Regions from separate parts of the Bacillus sp. NS1 genome, predicted to be linked through region 3. Evidence: riboswitches for the same ligand, from Rfam matches in the RefSeq annotation. Region 3 holds a riboswitch; each other region holds the start of a gene.

Region 1 (7,719 bases), 360 kb from region 3:
GCCGGCTGGGCCGATCGGAGCAAACAGCTCCTGTCTGGAGTACCTGTCCGTCATACCGGAAGACCTTCTCCCGGACTGCTTGCCGTTCCGTATTGCTTAAGCGGAATGCGGCCCGCCTCAAAAGAGAGGCGCCCTGCTTCCACCGCGAGCTTCATGGCATGCGCCATTTTCACAGGATCATTCGCGCCTGATACAGCTGTATTGAGGAGTACGCCATCCGCTCCAAGCTCCATTGCGTATGCTGCATCTTTAGGCGATCCGATTCCGGCGTCCACGATGACAGGCACCTTCGCCTGTTCAATAATAAATGACAGATTCAACGGGTTTAAGATTCCTTGTCCCGATCCAATCGGGGAGGCACCCGGCATGATGGCATGAACGCCAAGCTCCTCCAGTTTTCTCGCAAGCACAACATCATCCGACGTGTACGGGAGCACAATAAATCCTTCTTCAAGAAGCTGTTCAGACGCTTTTAATGTCTCAACGGGATCAGGCAGCAAGGAACGGCTGCATCCGATGACTTCGACTTTAATCATGTCACAAAGTCCTGACGCTTTCGCCAGCTTTGCAATCCGGACCGCTTCTTCAGCGGTGCTGGCGCCCGCTGTATTCGGCAAAAGCGTATATTTGGATAAATCAAGCTGTTCCAGAAAATTCGGCTGAGACGCTTCAAAGATGTTCATTCTCCGCACAGCAAATGTTAAAATATCAGACTCGGAAACGGCCACCGCTTCCTTTTGGATGTCAAACGATGGGTATTTCCCCGTACCCAGCAGCAATCTTGATTGAAATGATTTCCCGCCAATTGTTAACATGCTCATCCGCCTCCTACAAAATGGACAATTTCAATGATATCGCGATCACAAAGCTCAACCTCGTGATAATGTTCTTTGCCGATAATTTCTTTATTTCTTTCAACGATAACGATTTTATTTTCAAGCTGATAAGACGCCAGCAGGTCTTGAATTGTACCTGTATCTTTTTCCCACTTCACGTCTTTACCGTTCAGCTGTAGCATCATATCTGAACCGCCTCCTTGCGATCAATTCGGAATGCGTGCAGCCAGTCTTGATTGACCTCTTTATTCATCATGATATCACTGATCAAAGCGCCCGTTGCCGGAGCAAGCAGAATCCCATTTCTGAAATGGCCCGCCGCAAATAAAATACGGCTGTCCTCAGGGTGTCTGCCGATGTACGGCTTCCCATCCTTTGTTCCCGGCCGCAGTCCTGCCCAAAAACGATCCACCTTCATATTCTGAATGGCCGGCAGCATCGTTTTTGCTTTTCTCATAACAGATTCCAATCCGCCAAGATCCGGTGTTTCACTCCAGTCACCCGGCTTCATTGTCGCGCCGACAACCAGTCTGCCGCTTTTTCTCGGGACGATATAGCAATGGTCATGGTAAAGTGTTTTTGTCAGCGGTATATCATCATTCCAAACAGAAAGGCACTCCCCTTTTACAGGGAAAAATGAATTGTTCAGCCCGAGCTGTTTAAAAAACATTCCGCTCCACACTCCGCTGGCAACCGCGACATGATCCGCCCACACATTACCATTCGGCGTCTCGATGGACAGCGCTTCCCCGTCACGTTCGACATGCAGGACAGGAGTATGCTCAAAAATCTCCGCCCCAAGCGCTTTCGCTGCTTTCGCATATGCCTTGCAAACGAAATAAGGCTCAACATGCACATCATCCTGGATAAAGGCTGCCCCGAAAATGTCACCAGACGTATATGGCTCTGTATCTAAAACTTCTTCTTTTGTATGCCAGCTGACAGAATCCAAGTCATCCATCTTCCTCAGCCGCAGCACATCTTCTTCAGAAAACGCAAGCTTAAACATACCGCCGTTATGCTGCCTGATATCGATACCGGATAATGTGTAAAGCTCTTCCCGAAGACCTTTGTACAGACGCTGGCTGTGCATGGCAAAGTCAAAAAACGCGTCACGTTCCTCGCACTCGGCATGGGCGCCCAGCATTCCGGCAGCGGCATTTGTTGTTCTGCCACCCATTGTTCCACTTTCAAACAATGCGACGTTTTTGTTTTCCTTTGCTAAATGATAAGCAATCGCGGAACCGATAATTCCGCCTCCAATGACAACTGCATCATAATGCCTTTTCATAGCGCATCTCCTTTAGCTTACGGGAATATCGTCTGGCAGCTTCCAAAGGGTCAGCGGAAGAAAAAATCCCCGACATGACTGCAATGCCATCTGCTCCTGCTTGTTTTACGGCTCTTAATCTGTCCGGCGTCATTCCTCCGATTGCAATAACCGGGACAGAAATCCGCTGTGCGATATCTGACAGCAATGACACACCTCTGCCTTCAAGACCCTTTTTACAATCCGTTTCAAACACATGGCCGAACAGCACGTAGTCTGCGTCTTCCTTTTCTGCTTGAACCGCTTCCTCCAGTGAGTGCACCGACCGCCCGATATGCAGGTGAGGAAATCTGGCTCTGACCTGCTTCGGCGAAAAGCTGCTGCTTGGCAGCTGCACGCGATGAATTGTAGAAAAAAGCGCAATATCCACCCGTCCGTTCATGACCAGTTTTCGTTTATCAACACCGCCTTCAGAAATAAGCTCAAGCAGTTTCAAAATATCTGCCGCCGATTTTGAGCGTTCCCGAATGTGAATAAAATCAACTTCATTCTGAATAGCTATAATTGCTCTCGCTAACTCTTCAAGCGGCTTGCAGTCATCAGTTATGGCGTGAAGCTCCACATTCCTCCACCTCTTTTATGCCGCTGTCAGACCAGCCTTCTTTTCGATAGGCCATTCCCCAAAATTGATACTCATAGAAGCTGGAGATGACAAAATTCTCTTTCATCTTGGCGCGCACTTCCTCCGTGCTGTTTTCCGCCAGCTCATCAAACCGGTTGATTTGCTCTTCGACCTGCTGTCTGAACCAGTCACCGCCGTATGTGCCAATCCACTTTTGATAAATCGGATGTCCCGGGTCACAATGCAGCAATTTCTCACCAACCTCGTAATAAAGCCAGTAGCATGGAAGCAGAGCCGCTAAAATCTCAGCAAAATTTCCGCTCAAAACTGAACGATACATATGGGATGTATAAGAATACGCCGTAGGAGACGGCTTAAACGCCTTACGTTCTTCCTCACTGATTTCCAACAGCTCCGTAAATTCGCGATGAAGCGCCATTTCCGCCTCATATGTACCTTGGGCGTGGCTTGCCATCCGTCCCGTTGTATAAAGGTCCTTCGCATAAGCGGCGCCAAACGATTGCACCTTCGCAAAATGCGTTAAATAATAAGAATCCTGAAGCACGTAGTATTTAAAACGGTCAATCGGAAGCGTTCCGTCACCGATTCCCTGAACGAATGGATGGACAAAGCTCCCCTCCCACCATTCTGCTGCTGCACTGCGACATTCTTCTGAAAACTTCACACGTCATTCCCCCTGTCTGATAAATAAAAAAACCACTTTCCCGCAAGGAAAAGTGGTTTGGAATTGGCATAGTAAAATAACACAAATACCGCTCCACTTCCCTACGCAGGTCTGAACCTGTTCAAGTTATGAGGGTCTAAAAGTCACACTTTTATCTCAGCCCTTTTAAAGGACACCCCTAGTGGTTATACGAATACATATTGAATTGTTCTGCACCTCTATATTAACACGAATCCCTATTTGGTCAAGATTTATCCTTCCAATGTTTTCTTAAGTTCCGTTACGTACCCCCGAGATCCGGTAACAATTAGGCGGTCTCCCAGTTTCATCCTTGTATCCCCATGAGGAACGATGCTGTCCACACCTCTGAAAATCCTGACAAAGATGACGTCCCCTGTTATAGGGAATTCCCGTAAAATCACACCGTCGTATATGCTGTTTTCCATATTAATTTGATACAGCGAAGACTCCTGGTTCGTGAGCAGCCTCATGACTCCAGGCGCTTCTATTAGTGCGCGAAGCAGTGTTTTTGTTGACAGCAGAATAGAAAAGATGCTGATTCCCTGCTCCTTCAGAGCTGCTTCATTCTCCGGTGATCCGACGCTGGCAATGACTCTTTCTGTGCCTTTTTCCTTTGCAAGTAACGCAATGTCCGCATTCATGTCTTCATTCCCAGTTGCAACAACGAGAATATCCGTATCAAAAATGCCGAGTGATTCAAGCGTCTCGTGTTCATAGTCAGAGATCGTTTCGACGGTAAATACTGATTCTGACAGTTTTTCCTCTGCATTCTCTTGATAGACGTGTACAACACGCACATCATACTCTTCCTCCGGCAGTTCAAGAGTAACAGGCAATGTCATTTGGTTTGCACCGATAAACGTAATCGTCTTTTTCTCCTCCGGCTGCTCCTCCCGTTTATACAATTTTTTAAAGAAGACCGGCGAAAAAATACTTGCAATGACGGCTACTAACGTCAGCGCTCCTGACATATTTGCGCTGATCACGTGAAGCTGCTGGCCGATTGTCGCAGCGGCAATCACAAGCGAAAGCGTTGATGTCAGCAGGAAACCAGACGCCAAAACGGTTCGGTTATCATACCACTTCTTCAAGTACAGGACAGGAATGATTTTGCTCACTAACAGCGCCAGAAGCAGGAGCGGAATCATGATCAAAATTTTCGGATCTTGGAAAAGGGTCCAAATATCCAGCTTCACACCGACCATTACAAAGAAAATTGGAATTAAGAAGCCGTAGCCAAATGAATCCAGCTGTTGAACAAGTTCTTTGTTTGGCGAAAGAAGGGAAACGAGAACCCCCGCTAAGAAAGCGCCGAGAATATTTTCTGCCCCAAGTGATTCAGACAGGGCAACGAGTACAATAATTAACGTAAAAATCGCACGTGTTCCGATCTGGATCGTCCCTTTTGACATGGATTGAACAAAAGAACGGTGTTTGAAGACCCTGCCGAAAAAGTAAAGCACCACTCCGGCTGCAAACAGGATCATAAGGAGCCACATGTTTCCGCTGTCCTCTCCGTATAAAGAAGAAAAAACAGCAAGAAGAATCATCGTAGCCAAATCGGCAATAACAGCTATGAGCAAAATAATCTGCCCGATATTTGAATTCATGATCCGTTCCTCTTTTAACGTTGGAACGACAACGCCTAATGAAATTGTTGAGATAATAAGCGTCATTAAAAATGCATTTGTGATAAATCCTGCCAAGACGAACCCATAAGACAGCAGCAATGATAAAATAAAAATACCGCCAAAGATAATAGATGCTGCAGCAAACGTATTAGGCGCTTCTTTGCCGTTCGGCATAAGCAGCTTTTTCTTTCCTTTCTCAAACGATGAAAAATCAATTTCAAGCCCGCTTAAAAACATTAAAAAGATAAATCCGAGCATAGAAAGCGTCTGAAGCCATGTGTCACCCTCCACAACTAAATTAAGACCGCTTTTTCCTATAATCAATCCCATAATGATTTCAGCAACGACAACCGGGATGCTGAGTTTAAACCGATGCAAAAGGATGGGTGTCAAAAATGCAACGATAAGTACTACAACTAAAGATGCGACAGATGTATGCGCCATAATCAAAACCTCCTTTTTAGATCAGGGTTATGAAAGTTCTTAATCAAAGAACAAAACCTCATTTTTAAAAAACATAACGCGATTTTAACAAGGGTGATGATGAAAAATAAAGTAATAAGGTCTTAATCCTGTTTAGAAAATGATTCTTCTATAATTTGCACATAAAAGCTTGTGATGACTCACAGCACTTTGCATCATAATAAATAAAATCATTGGTAAGGAGGATTCCGCATGGCTTACGACATAATCAGCGATATTCATGGCTGCTATGACGAAATGACTGCATTAATCCAAAAGCTTGGCTATACGATCAAAAATGGAGTACCTGTCCACGAGGAAGGCAGGGTGCTTGTTTTTGCCGGAGATTTAACTGACAGAGGACCCAAATCGATAGAGGTCATCCGCTTTGTAGCGGGCGCTTACGAAAAAGGCGCTGTACGATATGTTCCGGGAAATCATTGCAATAAGCTGTACCGCTACTTAAAAGGAAATCCGGTAAAAGTGATGCATGGTCTCGAAACAACAGCGGCAGAGCTTGACGAACTTTCTAAAGAAGAAAGAAAAGCAGTTAGCGAACAGTTTATGAAGCTGTACGAAACGGCACCGCTTTACGACATCTTACATAACGGGGAATTAGTTGTCGCCCATGCTGGCATAAAGGCTGACGATATCGGCAAACATACCCGCAGGGTGAAAGACTTTGTGCTTTACGGTGATGTGACGGGTGAAACGTATCCGGACGGCAGACCCGTCAGACGTGATTGGGCGGCAGCCTATAACGGCAAGGCTTGGGTGGTATACGGCCACACACCTGTGAAAGAGCCACGGAAGGTCAACCGCACCATCAACATTGATACAGGCTGCGTGTTCGGAAATAAATTGACAGGCTTTCGCTTTCCAGAAATAGAAACCGTCTCCGTCCCAAGCTCTCTGCCTTATGACGAATCAAGATTTCGTCCCATATAAAAAAGGAGAGAATCAATGATTCTCTCCTTTTATCAGTTCTTTCATATCTTGAGGAATTGAAGCGTGAAACGTCATGTTCTCCTGTGTTAGCGGATGGATAAATGAAAGCTGCTCGCTGTGCAGGGCCTGGCGGCCAATTTCCCGTCTCGTTCCGCCGTACAGTGTATCGCCGCACAGCGGATGCCCGAGATAGCTCATATGAACACGAATTTGGTGGGTCCGTCCAGTCTCAAGATGCAATGTCACCGAGGTCTTGTCGTCATTTGCGCATGTGACATAAAAATGAGTAACCGCCTTCTGGCCGTCCGATGTTACCGTCCGTTCAATAATACTGTCAGGATGTCTGCCAATCGGGGCATCGACTGTTCCCTTCTCCCGTGTCATCCGCCCGTGGACCACTGCCGCATACCGGCGTTTCACAAGCCCGTTTTTTTGCGCTGACGATAAAATGGAGTGGGCAAAGCGATGCTTGGCAACAAGCATGACACCTGATGTATCCCGGTCAAGTCGGGTGACAAGATGAACTGTCGCCCGCACTCCGTTTTTTTGATAGTGATGGATAATTCCATTGGCAATGCTGCCGGATGGGTGTTCTCTCGAAGGGATAGATGACACATACGGCTGCTTGTTTATTACAAGCACATGTTCATCCTCATACAGGATATCGAGAGGAACAGGCTCTGCCAATAACGTCTCGCTCACCTGTTCCTCAGGAAACTTGACGACAAGAAGATCTCCCTCTCTCAAAACGTATTTGACCGTCACATGCTCACCGTTGATAAGCAGGTCTCCACCGCCAAACTTGATATCGGTCAGCAGACGTTTTGAAATTCCCAGTTCACCGGCATATTCTTTTAGTGTCATCCCGTCTTCAGCGGAAGTAATGTTCTTTCTGATAAAAAAATGCTCCACGATACGTCCTCTTTCTATTCACCTTTGCCGATAAACGAATCTTGGACTCTTTTCCAAAATGGAAACGGACGGAATCTCGCAAACCTCACATTTTCGGATGCAACTTGGCAGCGGATCGACTTTACATCCTTATGAAGAAGGGTTAAATGGTCAATTGTCACTTGAAAGTCAACTTCGTTTCTCGGCTTAATCATGCAATCATGATGGGAAGGGAGAAGCAGCGGCGATCCAACCGTCCGAAATACGCGGTTATTAATAGAAGCCATTTCCGCAAGCTGGATCGCTCTGATAGACGGATGGATAATCGCTCCGCCCAGCGCCTTATTGTAGGC
Region 2 (7,719 bases), 210 kb from region 3:
GAATTAAGCTCGCCTATCATTACCTTGAGCAAATCAACAGCTCTGCTTCCGCTTGTCGGTGACATTGATACAGAACGCGCAAAGTTTATTCTGGAAAACACGCTTCAGGCTTGTGCAAAAAGACGCGTGGAGCATCTGTTAATCGATCTGTCAGGTGTTGTGGTGGTTGATACGATGGTGGCGCACCAAATCTTTAAATTGATTGAGGCGCTCAATTTGATCGGTGTTCGGTCAACCCTGTCAGGAATCAGGCCTGAAATTGCGCAAACCGCTGTACAGCTAGGGATTGATTTTTCGAATATTACAATTAAAACCAATCTTGCCCAGGCATTAAATTATCATCAATAAGAAAAAAGCCGCTATCGACTGATAGCGGCTTTTTATGAGTCAAAAGATAAAGATACGAGAAAAGATCCTGCGAATAACAAGAGAACGAGGCAAAAGAACAGCCAGTCGCGGCGGTTGACGGTCAGCGTCCGATAATATGTCCGATTGCTGCTTCCTGTAAATCCTTTCGATTCCATCGCAAGCGCTGTTCGCTCCGCTTTTCTGATGGCACTGGCTAATAGCGGGATGGTATACCGCTTTAACGCGCTGATTTTCTCAATGAAGCCGCTCTCCGCCGCTCCTCCTCTGATCTTATGGGCCTGCTGGATCAGCTGGATCTCATCCTTTAACAGCGGAAGAAAACGAAAGCCTGCAATGACGCCATACGCGAGCTTTGGTGAGAGCTTGCACTGTTGGACAAGGCTCAGCATAAATAAAATCGGATCGGTCGTAAAAACAAACATCATCGATAAGGCGGAAAAGCACAAAATACGAAACCCAAGAGAGATGCCGACAGATACATTATCACTATTGATCAAGATAGGGCCGGCTTGAAACAAGAAATTATCCGGAGTTGTCGGAACCTTTCCAAATACTGCGGCTGTCCATACGCATCCGAAAGCCAAAATCAAAAACGGAATCGTAAACAAAAACCATTTTTTCAATGGGATTCTTGCTGCCAATAGGACACCCGCAACGATGATGATATAAAAACACGCAGGAGTATAAGGATTGTAAATAAACGACAGCATGACAACACAGCAAAAAACGGCGGCCGCTTTCACTGTCGGATTAATGAGATGTAACGGCTGCTTCATCACGCACCTCCTCTTGATATGCCATCCATTCATACAGAAGGGGAAGAGTGAGCTTCGCTTTTTGCACAAGCCCTGTCTCCTGAGAAAATAACTGCGCTGGAGATCCGTCAAAGGCCAGGCCCGTATCGTGAAGCACTAGCACGCTGTCGGCATACGAAGACACTAGCTCCATGTCGTGTGTAATCATGAGGACAGCGGTTCCTTCTGCCTTGATACGCTGTATCATGTCCATGCATTCAGCCGCCGTTCGGGCGTCCTGGCCAAAGGTTGGTTCGTCTAATAATAAAACCTTTACGTCATGCATGAGCATGGTAGCGACGCTCAGGCGCCGTTTTTGTCCCTGGCTGATCGCAAACGGATGATGATCAGCCAAATGTGCAAGACCGAAACGATGCAGCAGGTGCTGTGCTTTTTTCTCAGTTTCAGCATTTACTTTCTGGCCGAACATCAGCTCGTCATACACCGTATCTGTGACGAACTGATGCTCCGGATTTTGAAAAACAAATCCCATTCGTTTTCTCAATTCATTTTCTTTATACGATTGCAGCGGCTTATCATATAGAAGAATCTTGCCGCTTTTCGGCTTCATGAGACGGGCGAGGACAGATAAGAGCGTCGATTTTCCGGTGCCGTTCGGTCCGACAAGCGCCGTCAAAGAGCCTTCGCGCAATGAGAAGCTGATGTCTTTGAAAATCGTCTGCTGTCCTCTTGCGAACGAAAGGCTGTTGACTTCCAGCACACTCCCCCCAGAAGGAGCTTCCTTCTTTTCGGTATGCCCGGCAGGAAAAGGCTCTTTGAACAGCGTTTCTTTTGATAAAGTAAACGGCATACTGAGTTGTTCCTGCAGGCCACATATTTTTGGAATCGCGATGCCTAGTTCCTTTAGGGTCTCAGCTTCGTGCTGAAATAGATCTTTCGCCCGGCCATCCAGCGCTTTTTTTCCTGATTTGTCCAGCACGATTGTTCTCTCAATCCAAGGTGTCCATTCATCAAGCTGGTGCTCAATGACGAGGAGGCTGAAGCCTTTTTCCCGCTGAAGATCTTTCATCAAATGAACGAACTCCCGCGCTGAATAAGGATCTAAAAGAGAAGTCGGCTCATCCAGCATAATGAGCTCAGGCTCCATCGCCAAAATGCAGGCGAGAGCAACTTTCTGCTTTTGTCCTCCTGACAGAGTGGATATCGTTTTTTCTTTTAAATGGGTAATGTGTAATTTTTCTAAAACGGCATCGATCTTGTCTGTCATCTCTTCTTTCGGAATCTGCAGATTTTCCAGCCCGAAAGCGATTTCGTCTTCCACTGTCAGCATGCAAAACTGCTGATCAGGGTCCTGAAAGACGACCCCGGCATGCTGAGCAATCGTTTCGGAGGTTTCAGCGCCTGTGACCGGCTTTTGAAATAAAAATACATGTCCGGACTGGATGCCATCGCAAGCCTCCGGGTAAAGACCGTTTAAACAAAGGGCGAGCGAGCTTTTTCCGCACCCGCTCGGCCCTAGCAATAAAGCGCATTCCCCTTTTTGAAGCTCAAACGAAATGTTTTGAAATACCGGTTTCTCGTCTTCTTCATAAGAGAAGCTGAGCTGGTCAACCGTCAGGAACTCATCAAAGGCTTGCATGTTCTGATGCCCGCTTCCGTTTCTTTTTCAGTTCCTTTCCGAGTGCCATTCCGTTTAACACACCCGTATAAGCGAGAGAGTCACTGACAGCTTTTCCGAGCAGCCCCGCAAGCAACGCGCCGGAAATCAGGCGGATCACAAGCATAATGAGAAGATAGCCTGGTGAATAGGCTGCATAGCCAGAAACAAAGAGATCATAGATAAAACTGGCTACTGAAGATCCCATTCCTGCCAGCAGAAGTACAGGAAGAGAGTATGCTTTCCAGCGTGTCGCGAGAAATACAGCCTCAGCTCCGAGACCTTGAACAATGCCGATGACGATGACCATTGGGCCGGACGGGTTTCCCAGCAGGCACTCAACGAGAGCGGCAATGATTTCAGAAACTAGTGCTGCACCCGGTTTTCGAATAATGTACGCGGCGATGACAGAAACGATAAACCAAATGCCGTAAATCGGTTCATAGGCGATTGGCCCGAACATACCTGCAAGTACGTTTCCAAAATGCGTAAATAATAAATAAACAACGGCAAATACGATACTGATAACGGACATGATGACAATTTCTTTTACTTTCCAGCTTTTCATTTTATCCCTGCTTTCTGTTTTTTCTTGATGGACTGTTAGCCGAGAGATTCACAGTCATGGTTACGTGGTTTGTTTGCTGTTCAGCCATGCGGAAAACGGCCTCCAGTGTCCTGAATACGTCATGCGCATCCCCGTCAAGCTCGCTCGCGTAATGAACACCCTGTACGAAAGTGCCTTCTGCTTTCGCAATGTCGACAGCATCCATGATCAAACTCATATAATCCGGCTCATTCAGCGGATAAAGCGCAAATTGGCATGGTGCTTCCGCGTTCAGGTTTCGGACAGCATCTTCATTGGCACGCTTATCGTCTGCGGAAAGATATGTATCTCCCTGAGTATCGCCCGGGCATCCGATGGAAAACGTGCCGTTCACGACGATGTGTTTTTCGCTATTCGCCGCATAAAGGTAAATGGCTTTGGCAGCGTCGAATACATGATCAATTGAACCGCGCAGAACTGTGCTGATATGGTCGGTTTTCGTCCATACCTTAGATGTGTCTGTTTTTTTCAGCGCAGATTTGATCACACTGATAAAATCATCCGTCATCGGATATAAAGAGAAGCGAAAACCGGCGATTCTGCTTGTACCGCAAATATGTTCCATTTCTCCGACCTCCTGTTTTTTTGGTAAAATAAAAAACTGCATATCCTAAGGGAATATGCAGTCATAGATCGATTAAGCGCACAAAAAATACACCATTCGGTCAACCTGCACTTCCCCACGCTGGTATTATCCAGATCGGGTCATAAGGGATCAAAGCGCGTTTCTCCCGCGCTTTATCTCAGCCAAAACAGCACCCCTAGTGCTTTCCGTATACAATTTTTTATTTTGACATCATAATAGATGATAAGAATCATTTTGTAAACAATGAAATCATTTTTTTCATATAGGGACAGGGGAGGATGATCAATTTTGGATAAAGGGCACATATTAATTGTGGAAGATGAAGAAAAAATCGCCAGGGTAATCCAGCTTGAACTGGAATATGAAGGATATAGCGTCACCATCAAACACAATGGCACAGAAGGACTGAATGCGGCCGCGGATGGCGGGTATTCCTTAGTGCTTCTTGATGTCATGCTTCCGGGGCTTAGCGGCCTGGAAGTACTGCGCCGCTTGAGAAAAACGGATCAGCAGACACCGGTCATTTTATTAACGGCGCGCGACAGTATACCTGATAAGGTAACAGGGCTGGACATCGGAGCGAATGACTATGTCACCAAACCATTTGAAATTGAGGAATTACTTGCGAGAATCAGGGCGGCGTTGCGCCAAAATGGCACAAAAACAGAAGATGTTGGCACTTTTCTTACATATGATGACTTGCGGGTGAACGAAAAAACACGTGAAGTGAGACGCGGAGACAAAGAGGTAGAATTAACGCCGCGTGAATTTGATTTGCTCGTCTATATGCTGAAGCATCCGCAGCAAGTGCTGACACGGGAGCAGATTTTAAACACAGTATGGGGATTTGATTATATCGGTGATACAAATGTGGTGGACGTCTACATTAGATACATCAGAAAAAAACTGGACTACCCTTACGAAAAACAGCTGATCCATACTGTTCGCGGGGTCGGCTATGCCATTAAGGGGTAAACGATGAAGCTGAAGACCAAGATTCATCTGTATACAACAATATCGCTATTGATTTTATTAATTTTGGTTCATACCGCAGTCTATCTCATTTTTTCGTCCGCGCTGACATCAAAGGATGCGTCCCGGCTTGCAGATGAGACGGATAACATTGCAGAAGCGCTGCATGCTGCTGAAACAGAAGGAGTCGCTTTGCAGGACATGCTACAGGCCTATCTTCCGGCAAACGGCATGGTCCGTGTAGTGAATGGTGATCAAAAAGCCGTCATGACCATGACAAAAGAAAAAGCATATAAAGATGTTCCTCTCGCTTTTCATAGCGGTGAAACGGCAGATGTAAGGAAACATGACGGCAAACTGTTTGCTGAAGCTGCTGTTCCGGTTATTTGGACCGATGGGCAAGTGGTATCTCTTCAGCTGGTTGAAAGGCTGGAGAACACAGAAGAGAGTCTGTTTCTGCTGAAAATCATCTTAATCGCTGCAAGCGCTGCTGTCTGTATCGCTTCTTTTTTTGCGGGAAGCTTGCTCGCCCGCCGTATCATCAATCCGATCAGACGATTAATGATGACGATGAAAGACATACAGCGGGAGAAAGCATTCAAAACGATTTCCTTGGAAGGACAGTCGCACGACGAGTTATATGAAATGGGGCTGACATTTAATGAGATGGCGATGATGCTGAAAGAGCATTACGATAAACAGCAGCAGTTCATTCAAGATGCTTCACACGAATTGAAAACCCCGCTCACGATTATAGAAAGCTACAGCAGCCTAATGAAGCGGTGGGGGGCAAAAAAGCCGGAAGTGCTTGAGGAATCGATAGAAGCCATTCACTCAGAAGCGGTGCATATGAAAAAACTAACCAATCAGCTTCTGGCGCTGGCAAAAAGCCATAAAGGAATTGAGCTTGATCTGAAAACAATCGATCTTGTTGAAGTATCGCGTGCCGTCATGCAAATGCTCCAGCCCGTCTATCAGCGTGACATTTTGCTTGAAACAGATAAAGAGAGCCTGCTTGTAACAGCTGATGAAGAACGCATCAAGCAGCTGCTGACCATTTTGCTTGATAATGCAATAAAGTATAGTGAAAAAACCATTGTGATGTCAGCCGGAACGAGGAATGGACGCCCGTTTCTGTCTGTGAGAGATGAAGGCATCGGAATACCTGAGGAGCATATCCCGCACCTGTTCGAACGGTTCTATCGGGCGGATGAGGCACGAAACAGAAAAACAGGCGGAACGGGTTTAGGCCTTTCTATTGCAAAGCAAATCGCCGATGAGCACGGCATTGAGCTGTCTGTAAAAAGCAAGCCGGGACAAGGAACAGCTGTCACCATGCAATTCAGAGAACAGGATGGGGGAGGCCGATGAACAAAACAATAAAAGCAGTATCTGCTGCGGCAGCAGCGGTTTTGGCCGTCATCATCTGTACGTTTCTCATCATTCGGCAAACCCATGATGACGTCCTGTCAAAGGAGGCTGTCGTAAAAAAAGTCGAAGCCTCTTATCAAGGTGAGATCACGAAAGTAACGCAATCAAAGGATAAAAAAACATATCACATGACCCTTGAAAATCCAAAGGGAACTTATTTTATAAAAGCTGACGCAAAATCGGCTGACATTCTTTCAATGAACAGAGTAAAAGCGATGAATCCATCTGCCATGACAGAAAAAGAAGCCGAGCATCTCGCGCTCGAGCGGGTGCCGGGAACCGTCAAAAAACAAACAAAACGAAATCGTGTTGCGACATATACCATTCAAAAAGAAGATGGAGAAACATACGAAGTGAAGGTAGACATGCAGGCAAAAGCAGTCGTGTCTGCTGATCGAATCAGCGGTGAAGCTCAACAAAAAACACCGATTACGAAAAAAGAAGCCAAAATAATTGCTGAGCGAGAAACGGGCGGGACAGCGGATGACGCAGAGCTCGAAAAAAGTGAGGGCACTCTCATCTTTGAAGTGGATGTTGACCTTCCGGATGAAAAAGAAGCGACTGTGAAAATAAATGCCTACACCGGAAAGGTTGCAAACATTGTGTATGAAGACTGACGGTTTCTCATCAAATTCTCATCTTTCTCTCGTTTTCCTTTCATGTTGAGTGTGTAAACTGTACTCATACAAAACAAAGGAGGAATCACATATGCTTAAGAAAAGATGGATGGTTGGTCTTTTAGCAGGGTGTTTAGCGGCTGGCGGATTCAGCTACAACGCGTTTGCAAAAGAAAATAATGAAAACACACAGCCTGCTTCTTCCAAAACTGGTGCACTCACTGAACAGGAAGCAGAATCAATAGCCAAAACGGTTATTAACGGCACAGTGGACGACATCGACAGAGACATTTACAACGGCAAAGAAGTTTATGAAGTGGAGATTGAAAAAGACGGTGAAGACTACGACGTTTATGTAGATGTCAATACAAAACAAGCGCTCAATGACCCGTTAAAAGAGAAAGCAGAACAAGTTTCCATCACAAAAGAAGAAGCTGAAAAAATTGCCTTAAAGCAAACAAATGGAACCGTAACGGAAAGCAAGCTTGACGAAGACGACGGTGCTTACATCTACGAAATTGAGATCCAAACGAAACAAGGAACTGAGGCAGAATTTGAAATTTCTGCAAAGGATGGACGTATCATCAAGCAGGAGATAGACGACTAATCAAAACCCCGCAACAGCGGGGTTTTTTCATGATAAGAAACCTTCTTTTGGACAATCTATGTAGAAAAGGAGGCGAAAAACGCATGGAAAAGAAAGAGGAGCAATACATCAATCAGGC
Region 3 (7,719 bases):
CAAATGCAAGAGCGAGTGTGCAAAACGCCACAGAGCTCCCGCTGAGAGAAATTTCTCCGGGGAGATATGAAGGCTATTGGACAGCCACTTCTTCTATTAAAGCAAACGGAGCAAAAGTAGAAGTGATTGTACGAGATGCTTATGGAAATGAAACAAGAAAAACAGCGAACGGAAAACTTTATATCAATACTGAAAATTAAGTGTAAAAAAGCTGCCTCTACAGGCAGCTTTTTTTATATATCCTCTCATTCATTTCCTCGACAAATTAAGCAGATATCCCTGAAAAATTGTATTTTCCTCTCAACATTAATTGACAGACTTTCCCACGGAGCTTGCTTTATACTTATGTAACAAGAAGGGAAACAGCGTGATGCAAGATAGAAAGGAGTCAGATGTGAAAATCTATTTAGATGTCATTTGGCTGTTAAACTTTTGTTTTGATGCACTTTTGCTTTTGCTCACGGCATTTATTTTAAAACGGCATGTGAAAAAAAGAAGACTGATAGGCGGAGCGTTCATCGGTTCCAGTATTGTCCTATTGATGTTTACACCTTTTTCGCCGATCGTTGAACATCCGGCAGGCAAGCTTGCTTTTTCAGTTGTTATTGTGATGGTGACATTTGGCTTTAAGAGATTCCGCTATTTCTTTCAAAATTTGTTTTCCTTTTATTTTGCCACTTTTTTAATGGGGGGAGGAATTATCGGGGCCCATTCCTTGCTGCAGTCAAACTCTGTTGTTCGAAACGGGGTTATGATCACCAATCAAACTGGGTTTGGAGACCCAATCAGCTGGTTGTTTATTGTTGCTGGCTTTCCAGCATTATGGTTTTTTTCTAAGAGAAGAATTGAAGATATTGAAACAAAAAACATTCAGTATGAGGAACGAGTCAGCGTACAGGCGGATTTGGGCGGGCAAACGCTTCATGTCAGAGGGCTGGTTGATTCCGGTAATCAGCTGTATGATCCGCTTACTAAAACGCCGGTCATGATTATGTACATTGATAAACTGGAACCGATATTCGGAGCAGCCGAAACGATGATCATTCGAAACACAGATCCATTGGAAGCCACCCAGCGGCTCGATGATTCATTTCGCTTTTTGGATAAAATGAGGCTGATTCCATACAGAGGAGTAGGTCAGCAAAATCAATTTTTACTATGCGTTAAACCGGATCATGTAACGATTATAACAAAAGAAGAAATGATTTCTGCGGATAAATGCTTCATCGGCATCAGCACAACAAAGCTATCGGCAGATGGAGAGTTTGACGCAATTATTCATCCGAAAATGCTTTCGGGCAAGGCCATCAAACACGTTTCATAATGTTCGCAAATGTCCGTTACTTATCATACTCAAACGACGTGACATTTAGAAGGGAGAGGAAGATGAAAAAACTGAAATTGCGATTGACGCACCTCTGGTATAAGCTGCTGATGAAACTTGGGCTGAAAAGTGATGAAGTCTATTACATAGGCGGGAGTGAAGCCCTGCCGCCTCCATTATCTAAAGATGAGGAGCAGGTTCTATTAATGAAGCTCCCAAACGGCGATCAGGCGGCTCGCGCCATTTTGATCGAACGAAATTTGCGACTGGTCGTCTATATCGCCCGTAAATTTGAAAATACGGGAATTAATATAGAGGATTTAATCAGCATCGGCACCATCGGATTAATCAAAGCTGTGAATACGTTCAATCCAGAAAAGAAAATCAAGCTGGCGACCTATGCCTCCCGCTGTATAGAAAACGAAATCCTGATGTATTTAAGGAGAAACAACAAAATCCGTTCAGAGGTTTCCTTTGATGAGCCGCTTAATATTGATTGGGACGGCAATGAGCTTTTGCTTTCTGATGTGCTCGGCACTGACGATGACATCATCACAAAGGACATAGAAGCTAACGTAGATAAAAAGCTTTTGAAAAAAGCCCTTGAACAGCTCAATGAAAGAGAAAAACAAATCATGGAACTCCGTTTTGGTCTTGTCGGCGAAGAAGAAAAGACCCAAAAGGATGTAGCGGATATGATGGGGATTTCCCAGTCCTATATTTCTCGTCTGGAGAAACGAATCATTAAAAGATTGCGAAAGGAATTCAACAAAATGGTGTAAAAAATTTTTTGCGGGTAATCCCTTGATTCTACAAGGATTTCCCAATTATGACTATTTTTCGGTCTGAGTGCAGTGCATATTTTTCCCACCCAAGGAGATACTTAACGTTGTACAGCAGCTCCTGTAGGGAGGGAAAAAAGTGTCGAGAAATAAAGTCGAAATCTGCGGGGTGGATACCTCCAAATTACCAGTACTCAAGAATGAAGAGATGAGAAAGCTGTTTAGACAGCTGCAGGATGAAGGCGATGATTCAGCAAGAGAAAAGCTTGTAAACGGGAACTTGCGTCTTGTCTTAAGTGTCATTCAAAGATTTAATAACAGAGGAGAGTATGTTGATGACTTATTTCAAGTCGGCTGCATCGGACTAATGAAATCCATTGATAATTTTGACCTAAGCCACAATGTTAAGTTTTCAACATACGCTGTACCTATGATTATCGGAGAGATCCGCAGGTACTTACGCGATAATAACCCGATCCGTGTCTCAAGATCACTCCGGGATATCGCATACAAGGCACTTCAGGTCAGAGAGCGGTTAATCAGTGAGACAAGCAAGGAGCCGACTGCAGAAGACATCGCAAAAGTTCTTGAAGTACCGCATGAGGAAATTGTATTTGCGCTTGATGCCATCCAGGATCCGGTTTCTCTATTTGAACCGATCTATAACGACGGCGGAGACCCGATTTATGTGATGGACCAAATCAGTGATGAGCGCAATAAAGATTCACAATGGATTGAAGAGCTGGCTTTAAAAGAGGGCATGAGAAGACTGAATGATAGGGAAAAAATGATTTTAAGAAAGCGATTCTTCCAAGGAAAAACACAAATGGAAGTAGCCGAAGAAATCGGGATTTCCCAAGCGCAGGTGTCCAGGCTTGAAAAAGCGGCTATCAAACAAATGAATAAGAATATTCATCAATAATGAAATGGAAAGCCTTTAAAACAATTTTTGTTTTAAAGGCTTTTCTATTAATTGCGGGCGGTTTACGTTTTGGAAAAAATAAGGTATCCTAGTCCGTGCAAAGTTTTATGAAAATTTAAATAATTATAAAGAGCAGTAAAGAGGAGGACCACAATGATTTTGCAGCTTGACAATGTCTCACTAAAACGGAATGGAAAATGGATACTGAGAGATATTCATTGGAAAGTAGAAGAAAAGGAAAATTGGGTGCTTTACGGACTGAATGGCGCCGGAAAGACAGCGCTGTTAAATATGCTTTGCTCATATTATTTTCCAACATCGGGCGAGATGCAGGTGCTTGGCCATGAATTTGGTAAAACGGAGCTTGGGGAGAAGCTCAGAAGGAAAATTGGCCTCGTCTCAGCGGCTCTTCAGCAAAAGTTTTATCCTGCAGATTCAGCATTTGAAATTGCTTTAAGCGGAGCTTACGCTTCGATTGGCTTATATGAAACACCAAGTGCAGAAATCAGGGAAAAAGCAATTGGCTTGTTAGAGGACTTGGGAGCAATTGAATATGCCGACCGTCGCTATGAAACCCTTTCTCAAGGAGAAAAACAAAGAGCTTTGATTGCAAGAGCGCTAATGGCCGATCCAGAGCTGCTGATATTGGACGAACCAGTCACAGGGCTGGATTTTATTGCCCGGGAAAAGCTGTTAGATACGATTACATACATTGCAAATAAAGAAAACGCGCCATCGATCCTTTATGTGACGCATCATGCGGAAGAAATTTTGCCGGTGTTTGACAAAGCCCTTTTGTTAAAAAAGGGAGAGGTCTTTAAATCGGGGGAAATAAAGGAAATGCTGACTGATCAAATACTTTCTGCTTTTTTTGATACGCCAATCCATGTATTATGGAATCAGGATCGGCCGTTTTTAACAAGAGCAGAGCCGATAACGAATGCCTGACAAACACATATCGATTCATCCTAGGGGTGCTTTTCGAAGCTGAGAGAGATATTTGTCTCAACCCTTTTGACCTGATCTGGATCATGCCAGCGGAGGGAAGCGGTGAAAAATTCAGAGTACGTAGGACTCTGTTTGTTTTTATTGAGCCGTTTCATAACATATGAAACGGCTTTTTGATTTTAAGTAAAGGAGCGGATCACATTGAATCAACAAATAGACTCTCTGATAAAAAAAGTGGAAGACCAAAAGGAGGAGCTTATTCAGCTTGCAAAAACGCTGATTTCTTATCAAACACCTGCTCCGCCTGCAAGAAATACAGACGGCATTCAATCATGGATTGCCGGATTTTTAAATGAAATGGGATTCACGATTGACAAATGGAATGTGTACCCGGGAGATCCCAATGTTGTAGGCCTGCTAAAGGGAACAGATTCAGCAGATTATCATAGCTTGATCATCAATGGTCATGTAGATGTGGCAGAGGTAAAAGAGGATGAGGATTGGGAGCATGATCCGTTTCATCCAATCGAAAAAAACGGTCTCTTAATCGGGCGAGGCGCTTCTGATATGAAAGGCGGAATGGCGTGTGTGCTGTTTGCTGTCAAATTGATTCGTGAAGCCGGCATTGAACTTCCCGGTGATTTGATTCTGCAATCGGTTATCGGGGAGGAAGTCGGAGAAGCCGGTACGCTTGAATGCTGCAAGAGGGGCTATCATGCTGATTTTGCAGTTGTTGCGGATACGAGCGATATGCATATTCAAGGCCAAGGCGGTGTCATTACAGGCTGGATCGAAATCAAAAGCAGTCAAACGTTTCATGATGGGACGAGGCGGAATATGATTCACGCAGGCGGAGGAACATTTGGAGCAAGCGCAATTGAAAAGATGGCAAAAATCATTGCAGGCCTCGGTGAACTTGAACGCCACTGGTCCATTATGAAAAGTTATCCCGGTTTTAAACCAGGCACAAATACGATTAACCCGGCTGTCATAGAAGGCGGCAGACATGCGGCTTTTATAGCGGACGAGTGCCGGCTGTGGATCACAGTCCATTTTTACCCGAATGAAACTCATGAACAAGTGGCAGCGGAAATAGAAGATTACATTAACCGGCTGAGTGACAGTGATATTTGGCTTAGGGAAAACCGCCCTGTTTTCAAGTGGGGAGGCTCATCTATGATTGAAGACAGAGGAGAAATTTTTCCGGCTCTGGAAGTTGACCCTTGCCACCCAGGCGTCTCAGTGCTTACAGCTTCTCACGAGAAAGTGAAACGGGAGTGTCCGGTTGTTGACGTTTCTCAATCCGTTACAGACGGAGGCTGGCTGTATAATGCCGGCATACCAAGCGTGATTTACGGTCCTGGTGATCTGCATAATGCACACTCTGTGAACGAGGAGGTATCGATTGAGCAACTGGTAGATTATACGAAAATTATGCTCAATTTTATCATCGGCTGGTGCAGCCGTAAAAAAGAACAGTGACCATGAAAATTTCTTCTTGCTGACAAGGTTCAGCCCGCCCGTTCATATACTTGAAAAAAGGACGGAAAAAGGACGTGATGGAATGATCAGCATTTCAGAATTTCAGGTGAAGGATGTCGTCAATGTCTCAAATGGAAAAAAGCTGGGGAGCATTGGTGATATAGATATCAATGTGACCACTGGAAAAATTCAGGCGATCATACTGGGGGGGAATGGGAAAGTTCTCGGATTTTTTGGAAAAGAAGAGGAATTGGTCATTCCATGGCGAAATATAGTAAAAATCGGAGAAGATGTAATCTTGGTCCGATTAAGTGAACCGCATGCATAACCTGCTTTGTCTGCCGCGGATTGGCAAATGCCGGAAGTCTCGATTCTTCCGGCACATTTCATTTAGAAATATGCAAATCGGCGCTCAACGAATGCAGAAAGATGTGGTAAAATAAGTGGGAAATTCCGCTTTTTTAAATGTTTGTCGAAAGGTTGGATCATCATGAATACATATCACCCATTCAGTCTTACCACACCCTCGACACTCATGATACAAGACTGGACACAAACGAATCAAAACAACAGAGAAGTCATTGCCGGATTTACTACGAAAAACGGCGGTGTCAGCCAAAAGCCTTTTGAATCGTTAAATACAGGATTGCACGTTCATGACAAAGATGCAGATGTAGTTAAAAATCGTGAATATATTGCCGATATGTTTAATATTGATTTGCAGTCTTGGGTATTTGCTGATCAGACACATGATAATCGCGTTCAAAAAGTGACGCAGAGGGATAGGGGAAAAGGCGCCCGAGAGTATCATACGGCTTTAAAAGCAACGGACGGGCTCTATACAAATGAAAAGAATGTGTTTTTGGCATTATGCTTTGCTGATTGTGTGCCTCTTTACTTTTATGATCCGGTTAAATCGCTTGTCGGGGTCGCCCATGCCGGGTGGAAAGGCACTGTCAAACAGATTGGCAGAGAAATGGTGAAGCAATGGACCGAGCAGGAAGGTTCTAATCTCTCAGATATTTATGCTGTTATTGGACCATCTATCAGCGGAACATGCTATACGGTAGACGATCGTGTCATGGATGCTGTCCGGGCATTGCCGGTGTCGGGAGAACGTGCCGTAAATCAAACGGCACAGGCGCAATATCAGCTTGACCTGAAAGAGCTGAACCGCCTTATATTGATCGACAGCGGTTTGGCAAATGAACAGATTTCTGTCAGCGGTTTATGCACGGAAAGTGAGCCGTCTCTTTTCTATTCTCACCGCCGCGATCAGGGGAAAACTGGACGGATGATGTCCTTTATCGGAATGAAGGAGGCATAAAAGATCTTGCGTGTTGTTGATAATTTACGACATATAAACGAACGAATAAACGAAGCATGTAACAGATCGGGCCGAAGCTCCGATGAAGTTACGGTTATTGCAGTCACAAAATATGTATCGCCTGAAAGAGCACAAGAGGCAGTGGATGCGGGCATTACCTGCCTCGGAGAGAATCGGGATGCGGAACTGCTCCGCAAACAGGAAGTGATGAAAGGGAATCCGGAATGGCATTTTATCGGCAGTCTGCAATCAAGAAAAGCAAAAACTGTCGTCAATTCTGTTTCCTATATCCATTCCTTAGACCGGCTCTCATTAGCGAAAGAAATCGAAAAACGGGCTGAAGGTACTGTCCAATGCTTTGTGCAGGTCAATACCTCTCTTGAGCCTTCTAAACACGGCATGAAAAAAGAAGAAGTCATTCCATTCATACAGGAGCTTTCCGGTTTCGAACACATCGTTGTGGCCGGATTGATGACAATGGCTCCGCTGACTGATGATCAAGATCAGATCAGAGGCTGTTTCAGGGCGCTGAGAGAACTCCGTGATCAGGTTCAGGAGCTGAAACAGCCGAACGCTCCGTGTACTGAACTGTCGATGGGCATGTCAAATGATTTTGAAATTGCAATTGAAGAAGGGGCTACTTATATTAGAATCGGCTCATCGTTAGTCGGAAATGAAACAGGGGGTGTACAGCAATGAGTATGAAAAATAAACTGAAAAACTTTTTCTCAATGGAAGATGAAGAATACGAATATGAATATATTGAGACAGAGCAAGAATCTCATGAAGAGCATGAGCAAAAAGAAAAACCTGCTTATGCCGCAAACAAACCGGCGGGCAAACAGAATGTAGTGAGCTTGCAAAGTGTTCAGAAATCCTCTAAAGTGGTGTTGAGTGAGCCGCGCGTTTATGCGGAGGCGCAGGAAATAGCCGA
Region 4 (7,719 bases), 640 kb from region 3:
CGATAGTAGCCTGATGTCGGAATGAACTCAAATTCTTGAACAAACGGAAGGCGGCGCTGGAAGTAAGGCGCTTGTTCACAGTCTGCCTCGTTAAAACGGAAGCCCAGATTTTCGATTGCTCCCAGCACACTTTCAATCCAAGGATGCGCTTCAACGAAAATGCGGTCATGGTCGGACTTATCGATACCGCCTTCGATATCAAGGTCTGTTACCACAGCGACCTCTACTTTCCCTACAGTGATCGGTGTATCAAGAGGGAGGGTGAATGAGAACGGAAATTGATGCTCTTCTCCAGGCTGAATGGTGAATGAATCAGCAACCCGTAAAGAATGAATTGTAGCATATTTCCGATGCTCTTCATCGTCTTTTACAATGACGTACCGAGTATTAAGCTGTAAATCAATATAGCGGACGTCCTGAGCGATTTTTCCGCCTTTGACATGGACAGTCCCCCGTACTTCTTCTCCTGGATAATATGCGTCTTTCTCTATAATTGTATCCACTTTTGCAGCACCAATACCAGCACTTGCCGCAAGCTTCTTAAAAAATGACATGTTAGATCTTCCCCTTTTTCTTTTTCTCAACAGATATACGTAAGAAAGAGAAAAAAGATTCGTTTGATACGTACTTTTTACCTATTATTCGTCCGGCCTAGGGACAGACTAAGAATAATATTGAAAACAAAGGAGCGGATTGAAATGGATAAAGAAAGTATGGTTGCTGATGAATTACACAGAATGTTTTTGGCTGGTGAGCTGCAAATCACGGTAGAGGAGGATATAAACAATATTTCCGAAAGGTTGAGAAACGGAGATCTCAGTTTAGACCGATTAAGCGGTGAAGACGCGTTTATAAAAGAAACTGTAAACGAGGCTTTAAGAAGAGTGGAGCAATAAAATGAAGAGACGGGATCTCAGAGATACCGTCTTTTTTGTATGACTTTGTTACAGTTCTCTGCAAGATAAAGTGAATCGATTTGAAATGGTTTATCCAGTAGCCAGCCTTTTTCCATCAGGAGGTCAGATAGTTCTCTATGCAGATGAACAGCTGCATCTAATTGATCATACAACGCTGTTCTGAGGTCGGGGTTAGTTGTTTCTGTTATTGCGACCATGTACTTTTTAATGCTGGTTTTTATTGTTGTTAAGCAAACAAGAATCATTATAGGTCTGGTAGAGACTAAGAAATCGTTCAATGGCTTCACCTCCTGTTATGTCAGGGATTTTATCTCCTAGATCTTCCTATTAAGTATTTAACCTTATATCATGCATTTATACAAAATGCTATAATGAGTAACAAATTTTTCCGGGGAGTGGGATGATGAAACAGATTATTGCAATGGATGGCCGGGGTTTTTCGATGGAGCCGGAAAATTTGGCCCTCGATCAATACATCATCAATCAATCGGAACGGAAGCCGCCTCGCATTTGTTTTTTGCCGACGGCGAGCGGTGATTCCCAAAATTATGTTCAGCGATTTTATCATGCATTTCAAACACTGGATTGTGTGCCGTCTCATTTATCCTTATTTAAGCCGCCGTCAACAGATTTAACTTCTTTTGTTATGGAAAAGGACGTGATTTATGTTGGCGGGGGGAGTACGCGGAACATGCTTGTGCTGTGGAAGGAGTGGGGGCTGGATCTTATTCTTAGAGAGGCATGGAAGAACGGTGTGATTTTAGCTGGATTAAGTGCCGGTGCGATCTGCTGGTTTGAAGAAGGGGTGACAGATTCAGCCGGACCGCTGACAAGCATGAAAAGTTTAGGTTTTTTGCAAGGGAGCTTCTGTCCTCATTATGACGGTGAAAAGGATCGGAGACCGATATACCACCAGCTGATATCTAACGAATTCTTGTGCGATGGCTATGCGGCGGACGACGGAGCGGCTCTTCATTTCATAAATGAACAGCTGTTTCAGATAGTGAGTTCAAGACAGGATGCAAAGGCATATCGGGTGATGAAGGGTGAACATGACATATCTGAAACCCCGCTGCCCGTCAGATATTTAGGGTGAATTGGCTGAATATTTTCTACATTTCTCTTTTTTTCAGATTGTTTTTATGTTAAGATGAGTGCGAAATCAATAGTTACTGGGGGTGCCCGCTTTCGGGCTGAGAGAGAAGGTAAGCTTCTTAACCCTTTGGACCTGATCTGGTTCGTACCAGCGTGGGGAAGTAGAGGAATAGCTTTTATTATTGTCGTGTGGGCAATAATATGTTTCTTTCTGACTGCAACCGGGTTCATTATTTGAATCCGGTTTTTTGTGCTGGTTATGGGCTTGATTTTGTCCTTTCAAACGAAGAGAGGGGAAGGATCAGTGATGCAAAACGATTCAGTGCAGCAAGCCAACATTTCCATTATGTCAAGTTTTTCGGGGAGCAAGAAAGTGTATGTGGAGGGTTCTACTTCGGACATCCAAGTGCCAATGAGGGAAATCGCGTTAAGTCCGACGACAGGGTCGTTCGGCGAAGAGGAAAACGCGCCTGTGCGTGTTTATGATACAAGCGGACCGTATACGGACCCTGAGGTGACCATCAATATTCAAGAAGGATTAAAGCCTCTCCGCCAAAAATGGATCACAGAGCGCGGCGATGTCGAAGAATATGAAGGACGGGCGATAAAACCAGAAGATAACGGTTATAAAAAAGCAAATCCAAACGTGAGCTACCCAGGACTAAAGCGGAAACCGCTGAGGGCGAAAGCTGGCCAAAATGTCACTCAAATGCATTATGCCAAAAAGGGGATCATTACACCTGAGATGGAGTTTATCGCAATTCGCGAGCATGTGTCTCCTGAATTTGTTAGAGATGAGGTAGCAAGCGGCCGGGCGATCATTCCTTCAAATATTAATCACCCTGAAAGTGAACCAATGATTATCGGCCGGAATTTCCATGTGAAGATTAATGCGAATATCGGGAATTCAGCGGTTACGTCATCCATTGAAGAAGAAGTGGAAAAAATGACGTGGGCCATCCGCTGGGGAGCGGATACAATGATGGATCTTTCTACCGGAAAAGACATTCATACGACGCGTGAATGGATTATCCGCAATTGCCCTGTCCCTGTGGGAACTGTTCCGATTTATCAGGCGCTTGAAAAGGTAAACGGCGTAGCGGAGGATTTAACGTGGGAGATTTATCGTGATACACTGATCGAGCAGGCAGAGCAGGGAGTGGATTATTTTACGATACACGCTGGTGTTTTGCTTCGGTATGTGCCGCTGACTGCCAAACGGACAACTGGAATCGTGTCACGCGGGGGAGCGATTATGGCGCAGTGGTGTCTGGCTCATCATCAGGAAAGCTTTCTGTATACACATTTTGAAGAAATCTGCGAAATCATGAAAACGTATGATATTGCTTTTTCTCTTGGGGATGGTCTGCGTCCCGGATCAATCGCTGATGCCAATGACGAAGCGCAGTTTGCTGAATTAGAGACGCTTGGAGAGCTGACGCAAATTGCCTGGAAGCATGATGTTCAGGTAATGATTGAGGGACCGGGGCATGTGCCGATGCATAAAATCAAAGAGAACGTCGATAAACAAATGGACATTTGTAAAGAAGCGCCTTTTTACACCTTGGGGCCGCTGACGACAGATATTGCGCCGGGCTATGACCATATTACTTCAGCGATCGGAGCGGCGATGATCGGCTGGTATGGAACAGCAATGCTTTGTTATGTAACGCCCAAGGAGCATTTGGGACTGCCAAACCGTGATGATGTTCGTGAAGGGGTCATTACATATAAAATTGCTGCGCACGCGGCAGACCTTGCCAAAGGGCATCCCGGAGCACAAATACGGGATGATGCGTTATCGAAAGCCCGCTTTGAATTCCGCTGGCGAGATCAGTTTAATCTATCCCTTGACCCGGAAAGAGCGCTTGAATATCATGATGAAACCCTGCCGGCTGAAGGAGCAAAAACCGCTCATTTCTGTTCAATGTGCGGACCGAAGTTTTGCAGCATGAGAATTTCCCAGGATATTCGGGATTATGCGAAGGACAAAGATCTTAGTGAATGGGATGCCATTCAAGAGGGGATGAAAGAAAAAGCTGAAGAATTTGTGAATCAAGGCAGCCAGCTGTATAAATAATAGATTGACAGGCAAAATGGAATACGTTTTAATATAGTCAATATACATTTCCAGTATTTGCTGATCGGGACACCGAAGGCTCTTATCTTTTAGATAAGGGCCTTTTTTGTATGAAAAAGGAGGGATCATAGATGGGAATCAAAAAAGAGAAGGGGAGAAAACGATTCAGGAAGCGAAAAACATACGGGAATCAGATTTTGCCGCTTGAGATTCTGATTGAAAAAAACAAACTAGAGATTATGAACAGCGCGGAGCTTATGGAGGAAATTTATATAAAGATTGATGAGAAGCATACGGCAGTGCGTACAAAATATAAAAAAACCCGCTAATTAAAAGCGGGTTTTGCTTTTTTATTATTCATCTTTTTTAATCGGTAATCCAAGGCCTTCTGCTACGCGTTTTCCGTATTCAGGATCTGCTTTGTAGAAATGCTCGATTTGGCGAAGTTTGATTTCTTCTTTTTCTACCGGTTTCATGGCGTTAACGATATTTTCAACAAGGCGGGCACGCTCATCCTCGCTCATTAAACGATAGAGGTCACCGGCTTGTGTGTAGTGGTCGTTGTGATCGTAGCTTACGCTGTCAGCGATTCCTTGTACCGGATATGCGGCTTGTTTATCCTCAGGTGACTCTTTCGGACCGCCGAAGCTGTTAGGCTCGTAATACACAGATCCTCCGCCATTATTGTCAAAGCGCATTTGTCCGTCACGCTGATAATTGTTCACTTCGTTTCGTGCACGGTTGATTGGCAGCGCTTGATGGTTTGCACCGACACGGTAGCGGTGTGCATCATGATAAGCAAACAGCCGGCCTTGAAGCATTTTATCAGGAGAAACATCAATACCAGGCACAAGTGTTCCAGGTGAGAATGTCGCTTGTTCTACTTCTGCAAAGTAGTTTTCTGGATTTCTGTCTAGAACCATGCGTCCGACTTCGATTAACGGATAGTCTTTTTGAGACCAAACTTTTGTGACATCAAACGGATCGAAGCGATACGTATTTGCATCTTCTAAAGGCATGATTTGCACATATAGTTTCCATGCAGGGAAATCACCGTTTTCGATCGCGTTGAATAGATCCTCTGTATGGTAATCAGGGTTTTCACCAGCAATTTTAGCAGCCGTATTGACATCAAGGTTTTTCACGCCTTGTTCTGTTTTAAAGTGATATTTAATCCATACGCCTTCGCCTTCGGCATTTGTCCATTTGAATGTATGGCTTCCGAAGCCGTGCATGTGGCGAAGTGTCGCGGGAATTCCGCGGTCTGACATCAGAATTGTCACTTGGTGCAGTGATTCTGGTGAAAGTGACCAGAAATCCCATACAGCTGTAGGGTTTTTCAAGTGTGTTTTTGGATCTCTTTTTTGTGTATGGATGAAATCAGGGAATTTAATTGCATCGCGGATGAAGAATACCGGTGTATTGTTACCGACGATGTCGTAGTTTCCTTCTTCAGTATAAAATTTAACAGCAAATCCGCGCGGGTCGCGAACTGTGTCAGCCGAGCCAAGTTCACCGGCAACTGTTGAGAAACGAATGAACAACGGTGTGCGTTTGCCGACTTCAGATAGGAAAGCGGCTTTCGTGTATTTGGTTACATCGTTTGTCACTTCAAAATATCCGTGTGCGCCTGCACCCTTGGCGTGAACGACACGTTCTGGAACACGTTCTCTGTTGAAATGGGCCAATTTTTCGAGTAAATGTACATCTTGGATTAAAGTTGGTCCGCGAGAACCGGCAGTCATCGAATTTTGATTATCTCCAACTGGAGCGCCCCAGCTAGTTGTCAGTTTATTTGAACTCATGTGATCACCTCTTGGAATTTATAAAAACATAATATCATCTCTAAGTAAAAAGTCAATATTATTTTATAATTATTATAAAATAGTTATCTATATTAAGCGATATCTAGTATTAAAAATATTGATAAACCTTGTTATAACAGCCATTAAGGGAGAATAAAGCTTTTTGAAGAAATGAATTTCTTCCTCTCTATTTGCGAAACAAGCTGAGTAAGTGATAAACAAGGATGTTAAAAATCTCGTTTAAAAAAGAGTTGACATATCGGAATAATTTGAATTAACATGATATTCAAACAAAAAAACAATTGGGCAGCTGATCGGACCGCCGAAGGCTCTCATCTCTACAAAGAACAGAGATGGGGGCCTTTTTGTTTTTTAGAAGGCGGGGTTGGCAGAAAGAGAGGGATAAAAGTGGCTGTGACCATCAGCATCAAAGAAAAGACTTTTGTTCAAGAGGGCCGCAAAACAACGGTCTTAGAGAATATTCAATTATCAATCGCACCAGGTGAATTTCTAACACTCATCGGACCGAGCGGGTGCGGAAAAAGCACTCTGTTAAAGATTATTGCAGGACTTGATTCAGATTATGACGGGAGTGTTGAAGTTAACGGACGCAGTGTAACAGCTCCGGGGATTCAGCAAGGATTTATTTTTCAGGAGCACCGCCTCTTTCCCTGGCTGACGGTTGAGCAGAATATTGCCGCCGATTTGAACTTGAAAGATCCAACAGTCAAACAAAAGGTAGATGAACTGATCGAGATTGTCAGATTGAAGGGATCGGAGAAAGCATATCCGCGCGAGCTGTCAGGCGGTATGTCACAAAGAGTCGCTATCGCACGTGCTCTTTTGCGGGAGCCTGAGGTGCTGCTTTTAGATGAACCGTTTGGTGCGCTGGACGCTTTTACTAGAAAACACCTGCAGGACGTGCTGCTGGATATATGGCGGAGGAAAAAAACAACGATGATTCTCGTTACTCATGATATAGATGAATCTGTTTATTTAGGAAATGAGCTTGCGATCCTTAAAGCCAAACCGGGGAACATCCATAAGCTGATGCCCATTCATCTGGCATATCCGCGAAACCGGACGACTCCGGATTTCCAAGCGATCAGACAGAAAGTACTGTCTGAATTCGAGAAAACAGAAGATCTAGAGTACGCTGAAGGATCAGGGATATAGAAAGGGCGGAAGCAGAAATGAAAAAAAGACTCATTGTATTGGTTACCGTTTTTTTTCTGCTGGCAGGCTGCGGAGCAAATGGAGCCAGCGGTGACAATAAACAATTGAAAGAAATTCGAATCGGTATTCAGCAAAGCTTAAGCCCGCTTTTGATTGCGAAGGAGAAAGGCTGGTTTGAAGATGCATTTGAAAAAGAAGGCATCAAAGTGAAATGGGTGGAGTTTCAAAGCGGTCCGCCCCAATTTGAAGGCCTTGCGGCAGACAAACTTGATTTTTCTCAAGTCGGCAATTCGCCTGTGATCTCAGGACAGGCGGCAGGCATTGATTTTAAAGAAATCGGTTTATCTCAGGACGGTTTGAAAGCGAACGGCATCCTTGTGAATCCAGACAGCGGCATTCAGGACGTCAAGGACTTAATGGGAAAAAAAATTGCAGTTGCCAAAGGCAGCAGCGGTTTTGATTTTCTGTATAAAGCACTTGATCAAGCGGGATTGACAGCTAATGATGTGACGATCATTCAGCTTCAGCCTGATGAAGCGGCCTCCGCGTTTGAAAACGGATCTGTTGATGCCTGGTCCATTTGGGAGCCGTACTTGTCTTTAGAAACAATCAAACACGGAGCAAAAATCCTTGTGAACGGGGAAAG

The links. Region 3 has a riboswitch for thiamine pyrophosphate ahead of AC4CV5_RS08835 (acetylornithine deacetylase). Riboswitches for the same ligand answer to the same signal wherever they lie in the genome.
Region 1: another riboswitch for thiamine pyrophosphate. It lies ahead of tenA (thiaminase II); the one in region 3 lies ahead of AC4CV5_RS08835 (acetylornithine deacetylase).
Region 2: another riboswitch for thiamine pyrophosphate. It lies ahead of thiU (HMP/thiamine ABC transporter substrate-binding protein ThiU); the one in region 3 lies ahead of AC4CV5_RS08835 (acetylornithine deacetylase).
Region 4: another riboswitch for thiamine pyrophosphate. It lies ahead of thiC (phosphomethylpyrimidine synthase ThiC); the one in region 3 lies ahead of AC4CV5_RS08835 (acetylornithine deacetylase).

The regions. Positions count from the first base shown of each region.
Region 1 is NZ_JBZAZF010000002.1:276,558-284,276, reverse strand. Features, by position in the region: gene thiF (thiazole biosynthesis adenylyltransferase ThiF) at 1-54, opposite strand, end outside; gene thiG (thiazole synthase) at 51-821, opposite strand; gene thiS (sulfur carrier protein ThiS) at 818-1,018, opposite strand; gene thiO (glycine oxidase ThiO) at 1,018-2,127, opposite strand; gene tenI (thiazole tautomerase TenI) at 2,111-2,728, opposite strand; gene tenA (thiaminase II) at 2,706-3,413, opposite strand; TPP riboswitch at 3,495-3,603, opposite strand; gene AC4CV5_RS06880 (monovalent cation:proton antiporter family protein) at 3,665-5,509, opposite strand; gene prpE (bis(5'-nucleosyl)-tetraphosphatase PrpE) at 5,741-6,475, shown strand; gene AC4CV5_RS06870 (RluA family pseudouridine synthase) at 6,488-7,387, opposite strand; gene AC4CV5_RS06865 (NAD kinase) at 7,402-7,719, opposite strand, start outside.
Region 2 is NZ_JBZAZF010000002.1:421,741-429,459, forward strand. Features, by position in the region: gene rsbRB (RsbT co-antagonist RsbRB) at 1-348, shown strand, start outside; gene thiX (HMP/thiamine ABC transporter permease ThiX) at 381-1,145, opposite strand; gene AC4CV5_RS07710 (ABC transporter ATP-binding protein) at 1,120-2,763, opposite strand; gene AC4CV5_RS07715 (ECF transporter S component) at 2,750-3,349, opposite strand; gene thiU (HMP/thiamine ABC transporter substrate-binding protein ThiU) at 3,351-3,953, opposite strand; TPP riboswitch at 4,049-4,161, opposite strand; gene ykoG (two-component system response regulator YkoG) at 4,263-4,949, shown strand; gene ykoH (two-component system sensor histidine kinase YkoH) at 4,953-6,317, shown strand; gene AC4CV5_RS07735 (PepSY domain-containing protein) at 6,314-6,994, shown strand; gene AC4CV5_RS07740 (PepSY domain-containing protein) at 7,086-7,601, shown strand; gene AC4CV5_RS07745 (transcriptional regulator SplA domain-containing protein) at 7,685-7,719, shown strand, end outside.
Region 3 is NZ_JBZAZF010000002.1:636,476-644,194, forward strand. Features, by position in the region: gene AC4CV5_RS08810 (S8 family serine peptidase) at 1-200, shown strand, start outside; gene spoIIGA (sigma-E processing peptidase SpoIIGA) at 395-1,324, shown strand; gene sigE (RNA polymerase sporulation sigma factor SigE) at 1,387-2,106, shown strand; gene sigG (RNA polymerase sporulation sigma factor SigG) at 2,246-3,028, shown strand; gene AC4CV5_RS08830 (ABC transporter ATP-binding protein) at 3,182-3,976, shown strand; TPP riboswitch at 3,989-4,091, shown strand; gene AC4CV5_RS08835 (acetylornithine deacetylase) at 4,178-5,458, shown strand; gene AC4CV5_RS08840 (YlmC/YmxH family sporulation protein) at 5,541-5,786, shown strand; gene pgeF (peptidoglycan editing factor PgeF) at 5,949-6,785, shown strand; gene AC4CV5_RS08850 (YggS family pyridoxal phosphate-dependent enzyme) at 6,792-7,484, shown strand; gene sepF (cell division protein SepF) at 7,481-7,719, shown strand, end outside.
Region 4 is NZ_JBZAZF010000002.1:1,238-8,956, forward strand. Features, by position in the region: gene spo0M (sporulation control protein Spo0M) at 1-554, opposite strand, end outside; gene AC4CV5_RS05465 (hypothetical protein) at 693-896, shown strand; gene AC4CV5_RS05470 (spore coat protein) at 914-1,195, opposite strand; gene AC4CV5_RS05475 (Type 1 glutamine amidotransferase-like domain-containing protein) at 1,321-2,013, shown strand; TPP riboswitch at 2,082-2,189, shown strand; gene thiC (phosphomethylpyrimidine synthase ThiC) at 2,320-4,092, shown strand; gene AC4CV5_RS05485 (FbpB family small basic protein) at 4,224-4,421, shown strand; gene katA (catalase KatA) at 4,446-5,897, opposite strand; gene AC4CV5_RS05495 (ABC transporter ATP-binding protein) at 6,306-7,073, shown strand; gene AC4CV5_RS05500 (aliphatic sulfonate ABC transporter substrate-binding protein) at 7,091-7,719, shown strand, end outside.